DNA from 2 places in the Hyphomicrobium denitrificans ATCC 51888 genome. Region 1 is predicted to be linked to the other one. Evidence: predicted binding sites of a transcription regulator. Region 1 holds the regulator's gene; the other holds the start of a gene.
What was found. The regulator HrcA, encoded in region 1, represses chaperone genes, less so after heat shock. The targets are predictions, from matches to a motif close to GTTAGCACTCNCNNNNNGNGAGTGCTAAC.
Positions count from the first base shown of each region.

Region 2: groES (co-chaperone GroES) is a predicted target of HrcA. The motif match lies at 1,839-1,867, and genes of this name have one in related genera.

Region 1 covers NC_014313.1:3,452,545-3,456,838, reverse strand. The annotation lists gene rdgB (RdgB/HAM1 family non-canonical purine NTP pyrophosphatase) at 1-69, opposite strand, end outside; gene HDEN_RS16765 (VOC family protein) at 69-503, opposite strand; gene HDEN_RS16760 (anthrone oxygenase family protein) at 488-913, opposite strand; gene rph (ribonuclease PH) at 938-1,651, opposite strand; gene hrcA (heat-inducible transcriptional repressor HrcA) at 1,778-2,869, shown strand; gene grpE (nucleotide exchange factor GrpE) at 2,996-3,613, shown strand; gene dnaK (molecular chaperone DnaK) at 3,957-4,294, shown strand, end outside.
Region 2 covers NC_014313.1:2,596,909-2,601,202, reverse strand. The annotation lists gene HDEN_RS12575 (cyclic nucleotide-binding and patatin-like phospholipase domain-containing protein) at 1-102, opposite strand, end outside; gene HDEN_RS12570 (superoxide dismutase) at 189-779, opposite strand; gene HDEN_RS12565 (H-NS histone family protein) at 1,263-1,592, shown strand; gene groES (co-chaperone GroES) at 2,003-2,317, shown strand; gene groL (chaperonin GroEL) at 2,363-4,009, shown strand; gene HDEN_RS12550 (DUF7282 domain-containing protein) at 4,176-4,294, opposite strand, start outside.

The sequences.
Region 1 (4,294 bases):
GATCTCCCAAACCTTGCCCGGGTTGTGACTCGCGACGACAAGCTTCGATCCGTGCGTCAAGCGCCGCATCAGGAAATCCCCCAGATGCGCGCCTCGGCCAATTCGAGGCAGTTGCCAGCCGGATCGCGGAAGTAGATCGAATGCCCGCCCTTCGGCCATTCGAAATCGGCTTCGATTTCGACGCCCAATTCAGGGAGCTTCGAGCGCCAGACATCGAGATCGTCGGCTGTCACGCGGAAGCACACATGCCCCTCGCCTTCCATGCCATGCGGCGGCACCGGCAGCGCACCCGGCCTCGGCGGATGGCGCGTCGCCTCCGGATTGAAGATCAAAAGCATCTGCTCTCCACAACGAAAGAAGACATGCCGGCCGGGAACGACGGCGATCGGCTGCAGTCCGAGCACGCGCCGGTAAAACTCCTCGGTCGCGACCAGATCGCGTGCATAAAGCACCGTTTCGAGAATTGAGAGTAAGGGGGAGGCAACGCTCAGATCAGCACCCATAAGAATATCCCAGCACTCACCAAGCCGAGCCCTGTCCGCACGGCATGCAGTCGTCCCCATTTCTCGAGTAACGCCCGCGACGCCGGACCGGCCTGATCGACGACGGTCGCCTCGAGCACCCGGTTCGTCGGCATGATCGAAATGAACGTATAGGGCCAGTTGGCGAACAGCACGAGCGCTCCGAGCAACCATAGCCAATTGCCGGTGACGAGCCATTCGAGAACGCCGAGCACGGACCCAAGCAACGCCAGCGTCGCCTGCATCATCGCGCCGCGCGGGTAAGCGACGTGCCAGTGCGCCAGAGCCGGACCATCGCCCAGCTCCATGCGCGCCGGATGCTCGGCAACGCTGATGTAAAGCGCCGCTCCGGCGAACAGGCACGCAGCGACGAGTGCGAAGTTTCCGAACATGCTCGTTCCATCCGAGCGTCTGGTTTACCCGACCGTCAGCTTCTGCAATTGCACGAGTTCGCCAATACCCTTTTTTGCCAACGTCAGCAGATCGCCAAACCGCTCCTCGGTAAACGGCGTCGTTTCCGCCGTCCCCTGGATTTCGACGATCCCACCCGTGCCCGTCATGACGAAGTTGGAATCGGCGTCGGCGTTGCTGTCCTCGGCATAGTCGAGATCGAGAACCGGATCGCCTTTATAAATTCCGCATGACACGGCGGCGACATGGTCGCGCAAAACGCCGTCCTTCACCATGTCGCGCATTTTCATCCATTGGATGCAATCATGCAGAGCCACCCAGGCGCCGGTGATCGACGCTGTCCGCGTTCCGCCATCGGCCTGGATAACGTCGCAGTCGACCGTGATCTGGCGTTCCCCGAGCTTCGGCAGATCGACGACGGCACGCAACGCGCGACCGACGAGCCGCTGGATTTCCTGGGTTCGTCCCGACGGATGCCCGCTCGTCACCTCGCGCCGTGTCCGCTCGTGCGTGGCGCGCGGCAGCATCGAGTATTCGGCCGTGACCCAACCCCGGCCTTGACCCTTGAGCCACTGCGGCAGGCGCTCTTCGAGGCTTGCCGTGCAGAGGACATGCGTATCCCCGAATTTGATCAGGCAAGAGCCTTCGGCATGCTTGGACACGGCACGTTCAATCGAAACGCGGCGCAGCTCATCGGGCTTGCGTTTGGAGGGTCGCATAATGTTCCTGAAAACCTTGAAATTTCGCTGGAGGCTAAAGAAGTCGTCCCCGCCCTTCAACCCTAAAGCCCGAAACCCTGCAAGCCGATTTGACGGAAGCCATTGGCCTTCCTAGACTCTCAGGTCATGAAAATCGACGATCAGGCCGTGACGGCAGCCTTGCTTGACGGCAAAAGCCCGCTTCAGAAGCTTAACGAGCGCTCGCGCACGATCCTGCGGCGCATCGTCGAGAGCTATCTGGCGACCGGCGAACCCGTCGGCTCGCGCAACCTGTCGCGCGCTCTGCCGATCGCGCTGTCCCCCGCATCCATCCGCAACGTGATGTCGGACCTGGAGCAGCTTGGCCTTATCGTTTCGCCGCACACCTCCGCCGGGCGGCTGCCGACGCAGCTCGGGTTGCGGTTATTCGTCGACGGCCTGCTCGAGGTCGGCGACGTGACGCCGGAGGAACGCCGCCAGATCGAGACGCAGATCGCCTACCGCCGCGACAAATCCGTCGATCAGTTGCTGAGCGAAGCCGGCGAATTGATTTCCGGCCTTTCGCACTGCGCCGGCATTGTGCTCGCCGAAAAGCAGGTCGCGCGCCTGCGCCACATCGAATTCGTGCCGCTCGAACCCGGACGCGGCCTCGCCGTTCTCGTCGACGAAGACCAGAATGTCGAAAACCGCATCATCGCGCTGCCCGAGGGGCTGCCGCCGTCCGCGTTGCAGGAAGCCTCCAACTATCTCAACACGCACGTCCGCGGCATGACGCTCGCCGAGGCAAAGGTCGAGCTTGAGAAATCGCTGCACGTCGCCAAGGCCGAGCTCGATCAGCTCGCGCAGAAGGTCATCACCGCAGGCCTGGCGGAATGGTCCGGCGTTTCCGACGACCGCAAGAGTCTCATTGTTCGCGGGCAGAGCAATCTCTTGAAAGACGTGACCGCCGCCGAGGATCTCGAACGCATCCGCCAGCTGTTCGACGCATTCGAGGCGAAACAGGACATCGTCGAGCTGCTCGGCGCCTCCGACAGGGCGGAAGGCGTTCGCATTTTCATCGGTTCCGAGAACAAGCTGTTTTCACTGTCCGGATCGTCTCTGATCGTCGCACCGTTCCGCGATCAAACTCGTCACGTGGTCGGCGTCCTGGGCGTGATCGGCCCGACGCGGCTGAATTACGCGCGCATTATCCCGATGGTCGATTACACAGCGAAGCTGGTCAGCCGTCTCATTCCTTAAGGGTTCGTTGAGCGCCAGCGTCTACTGCGGTTCACGACCGCCTTGATTTTTCGGCCATTGCAGCCGATATCCCGGGACCCGTTCGTGTGCGCATCGGGTTCCCATCAATCCCAAGCGAAGAGAATCATGAGCGACGAGAACAAGCCGGTTGACGAGCCCATCGAGGACGCAGCGTCCGAGCACGGCGATGTAACGCCGGAACAGCTCAAGGCGATGGTCGCCGCTTTGCAGGCCGAGATCGACAACAAGACCGCTGAGGTCGCGGCCAAGCAGGACGCCTATCTGCGCGCCGTCGCTGAAACCGAAAACGTGCGCCGCCGCCTCGAAAAGGAAAAAGAGGAAACGGCGAAATACGCGATCTCGAAGTTCGCGAAAGATATTCTGACGGTCGGCGATAACTTCCAGCGCGCCATCGCTGCCGTGCCGAAGGACGCGCTCGAAGGCGATCCGGCGCTATCGGCGTTGCTTGATGGCGTCGTTCTCGCCGAACGCGACTATCGCGGCGCCCTCGAACGCCACGGCATCGTCGTCGACGATCCCGTCGGCCAGCCGTTCAATCCCCATCATCATCAGGCCGTGATGGAGCAGGAGAATCCTGACGTCCCGAGCGGCACCGTGCTGCAGGTTTTCCAGGTCGGTTATCTGATCGAGGACCGTTGCCTTCGCCCGGCGATGGTCGTCGTCTCGAAGGGCGGCCCGAAGGTCGCAAAACAGGACGTCAACGAACCACCTCCCGCGGCCTAACCGCTGCTGTGACGACGTTGCGCAGAGCCGCCGTCAGACGAAATCCGAGGGAATTCGTACTCTTGAAGCGCCATTTCGGATCAAATTATTCCTGACGAAATGGCCCAAAATCGAACGTGTTTGAGGGGAAAGGTTTGTGCTGGTAATCCGCGACCCGGTGGCCTTAAAGTTGATGTGCGGTTGCGCGGGTGAACCGTTGCACGCGAAAAACAGCTCCTTATATAACCGTCGGTCACACCATTGAAATCCTGGGGACCGGTGCTTTGAGCCCCTCGTGGGCGGGCACGTTGGATGCCAAACAAGGGTCCACCCGGTCTGCCGCAACTCAGAAGGATTGACGAGAATGTCTAAAGTAATCGGTATTGACCTCGGCACGACCAACTCATGCGTCGCTGTCATGGAGGGCGGAAAGCCGAAGGTTCTGGAGAATTCCGAGGGCGCGAACACGACGCCGTCCGTCGTTGCATTTACGTCCGACGACGAGCGTCTCGTCGGCTTGCCGGCCAAGCGCCAGGCTGTGACGAACCCCACGAACACCTTCTTCGCCATCAAGCGTTTGATCGGCCGCCGCTTCGACGACCCGGAGGTCCAGAAGGACGTTAAGCTGGTCCCGTTCAATATCGTTAAAGGTACCAACGGCGACGCCTGGGTCGAAAGCCACGGCAAGCAGTATTCCCCGCA
Region 2 (4,294 bases), 860 kb from region 1:
CACGGATACGGGCTGCAGCCGTTCCTCGAGCGAACGCAAAACGTTCGGAGGCAAATCCCGAAACGTGGTGACGCTCGAAAGAGAGAAGGGCTTAAACGACATCGGGGCGCCGCATGGCAGACCTTTTGAGCCTTATACCATACCGGCGCCCCGGGAATCATAAGAAGCAAATGAGAACGCGAGGGGAGTTAACCCGCCAGCGCTTCGACATGCTCCCAATTCACGAGATTGTCGAACCACGCTTCGAGGTATTTCGGGCGCGCATTGCGATAATCGATGTAATAGCTGTGCTCCCAGACATCGACGCCGAGGATCGGCTTCGCGCCGTGCATTAGCGGATTCTCGCCATTGGGAGTCTTCTGAACGTTGAGTTTTCCGTCTTTGATAACAAGCCAGGCCCAGCCCGATCCGAATTGGCCTTTGCCGGCCTCGATGAAATCGCCGCGAACCTTGTCGAAACCGCCATAGCCGTCGACCAGCTTTTCAATCTTGCCGGGAAGCTTTTTACCGCCACCACCCTTCTTCATCCACTGCCAGAAGTGCAGGTGGTTCCAATGCTGGCCGACGTTGTTGATGATGCCTGCATTCTTATCGGCATACGCATTCTTGCAGATATCTTCGAGCGACTGGCCCTCGTATTTGGAGCCGGCCAAAAGCTTGTTGCCGTTATCGACGTACGCGAGGTGGTGCTTGTCGTGGTGAAATTCGAGCGTTTCGGCGGACATGAACGGCGTCAGGGCGTCGTAAGCATACGGAAGATCGGGAAGTTTCAGTGTCATGAAAGGCCACTCATCCATTGGGTTAAAGGTAGCGCGACGCAGGAAAGTAGCTTTTGAGAGGAGTCAACACAAGCTAGCGATAACGCCTGCATCCGCCCTCGGGTTCCACGGATCGAAATTTTTTCCGATCGCAGGTCCATATGGTCGTTAGTCGGTCATTTTCCAGGATTCAGGCAATAGATTTGCGCACCGCAGAGCGCCGAACGAACGCAACGCTGTTTAATTCCGATTTTAGAAATTAGATCTTATGAACCAATAAAGCTTGCCCGCATTATAAAATGCTGCGACGTAGTAATGCCGGTTCTGATGTTTAAATTGGTAAGCACCATCAATTGCCGATAATTCATCGCTGTCCCGGAAGTTCGTATAATATGTATATTGACTTTGCCGCGGGCGTATGAGTTTTCTGCGCCACTTTTCAGACTCCACCATTGGCGGTGGATTTACCAGAGGTTTTGTTTTGTGATGCGAAAGGTAAAAAAAATGGCCGCCGTCAATGTCGACAAGCTTTCACTGAAAGAGCTTATTGATCTTGATGGAAGAGTAAAAAAAGCTCTGGCAATGGCGCGCGATCGCGAGCGGATGGAGATCAAGAAGCGGGTCGCAGATCTCGCGGAGACCCACGGTTTCTCGGTTGCGGAATTGTTCGGCGGAGCCCGCGGCCGCGGACCCGGAAAAACAAAGTCAGTAGGCGTTGCAAAATACGCCAACCCGGAAAACAAACTCGACACCTGGACCGGCCGCGGACGCAAACCCAATTGGGTCGTCGAACGACTGAGGAAGGGTGCCAAGCTCGCCGACTTTGAGATCTGACCGAGCGTCGCACGAGCGGACCGCCGATCTCCCAGAAGGTCGGCGGTCGCTGCCATCACTTCTATATTATCTCTATAGAAACAAAAGCCGTCAGCCGTCTGAATATTTGCGTGCTGCGGCGAAAATTTCCAAAAAATTATCGTTTGCCGGCCACGTTGCGGCCAAGTTGACGGCCGATGCGCTGGGCGCCTGCGCGAACAGTATCTGAAGCGGACGCTAACCCTTCGCCGCGCTGACCCTCCCGAAATTAGCACTCGATCCTTGACAGTGCTATCAACCGCTTCCATATAACCAGCGCGCAGTCACGGGGCGTCGCCAGCCGGGTTCACAAGCTGGGTTCGTCCTGCATGCAACTCCCCGTCGCTGCAAGCATACATCGAATCATCAAGCCAAATCATGAGGTTAGACCCATGGCGTTCCGTCCTCTCCACGACCGCGTGGTCGTGAAACGTATTGAGGAAGAAGCAAAGACTGCAGGCGGGATCATCATCCCCGATACCGCCAAGGAAAAGCCCCAGCAGGGCGAGATCGTTGCCGTCGGTCCGGGTGCCCGTGACGAGGCTGGCAAGGTCAACGCCCTCGACGTCAAGGTCGGCGACCGCGTTCTGTTCGGCAAGTGGTCGGGCAGCGAAGTGAAGATCGACGGCGAGGACCTCCTCATCATGAAGGAGAGCGACATCCTCGGAATTCTCGAAGTGACGGCCAAGAAAAAAGCCGCCGCTTAATTTCCTTCCCCTCCGAAGCATCAGTTAAATTCAGGAGTTGCTTAGATGGCAGCTAAAGACGTCAAATTTGCTCAAGACGCACGTGAGCGCATGCTCCGTGGCGTCGACATCCTCGCCAACGCGGTGAAGGTCACCCTCGGTCCGAAGGGCCGCAACGTCGTCATCGAAAAGTCGTTCGGCGCCCCGCGCATCACGAAGGACGGCGTGACGGTCGCGAAGGAAATCGAGCTCGAAGACAAGTTCGAGAACATGGGCGCGCAGATGCTCAAAGAGGTCGCGTCGAAGACGGCCGATCTCGCAGGTGACGGCACGACGACGGCAACGGTTCTCGCTCAGGCCATCGTCCGCGAAGGCGCGAAGTCGGTTGCAGCCGGTTCCAACCCGATGGATCTGAAGCGCGGCGTCGATCTTGCCGTTCAGGCCATCATAGATGACCTCAAGACCAACTCGAAGAAGGTCACGAAGGATCAGATCGCTCAGGTTGGCACGATCTCGGCCAACGGCGACGAAGTCGTCGGCAAGAAGATCGCTGAAGCGATGGACAAGGTCGGCTCGGAAGGCGTCATCACGGTCGAGGAATCCAAGACCCTCGATTTCGAACTCGATGTCGTCGAAGGCATGCAGTTCGATCGCGGCTATCTCTCGCCGTACTTCATCACCAACGCTGACAAGATGATCGCTGAACTTGAGAGCCCCTACATTCTCATCCACGAGAAGAAGCTTTCGGGTCTGCAGGCGATGCTTCCGGTCCTCGAAGCCGTCGTCCAGTCGGGCAAGCCCCTCCTGATCATCGCTGAAGACGTCGAAGGCGAAGCGCTCGCGACGCTCGTCGTCAACAAGCTGCGCGGCGGCCTCAAGGTTGCAGCCGTCAAGGCTCCGGGCTTCGGCGATCGCCGCAAGGCCATGCTCGAGGACATCGCTGTCCTGACGGGCGGCACGGTGATCTCGGAAGATCTCGGCATCAAGCTTGAGACCGTGACGCTCGACATGCTCGGCCGCGCCAAGAAGGTGACGATCGACAAGGAGAACACCACGATCGTCGACGGTTCGGGCAAGAAGGGCGACATCGAAGCCCGCGTGAAGCAGATCAAGGCGCAGATCGAGGAAACGACCTCGGACTACGACCGCGAGAAGCTGCAGGAGCGTCTTGCGAAGCTGGCTGGCGGCGTGGCCGTCATCAAGGTCGGCGGCGCAACGGAAGTTGAAGTCAAAGAGCGCAAGGACCGCGTCGACGACGCGCTGCACGCAACCCGCGCAGCCGTTGAAGAAGGCATCGTTCCTGGCGGTGGCGTTGCACTGCTTCGCGCCGCGAAGTCGCTCGACGCCTTGAAGCCCGAGAACGACGATCAGAAGGTCGGCATCAACATCGTCCGCAAGGCGCTGCAGGCTCCGGCCCGCCAGATCGCTACGAACGCGGGTGAGGATGGTTCGGTCATCGTCGGCAAGATCCTCGAGAACTCGAAGTACGCGTACGGCTACAATGCGCAGTCGCACGAGTACGGCGATCTCTACGCCCAGGGCGTCATCGACCCGACGAAGGTCGTGCGTTGCGCGCTGCAGGACGCAGCCTCGGTTTCGGGCCTTCTGATCACGACGGAAGCCATGATCGCCGACGTGCCGAAGAAGGACGCCGGCCATTCGCACGGCGCGCCTGGCGGCGGCATGGGCGGCATGGGCGGAATGGACTTCTAATTTGATTGCGCCGGGCGACTCCCCTTCGGGGAGCCGGCCGCCCGGCGCGTCGATCCTCGCCTACGCAATATTTTCGCGCCTTCCGGCCGGCTCTTCGGAGAAGAGTCGGAAGGCGCAAATAAAAAAGCCCCGCAGTCGCTGCGGGGCTTTTCTATTTTAAGGTCTGTTATTGGACGACGAACTCGTTCGTCGAGGGAAGAGGCCCTTTGCCCCAATAAGACGTCGCGTTCGCACGATCGAACGTCGCGCCGTCGCCCTTGGCTTGATAGAGCGAGACCCAAAGCG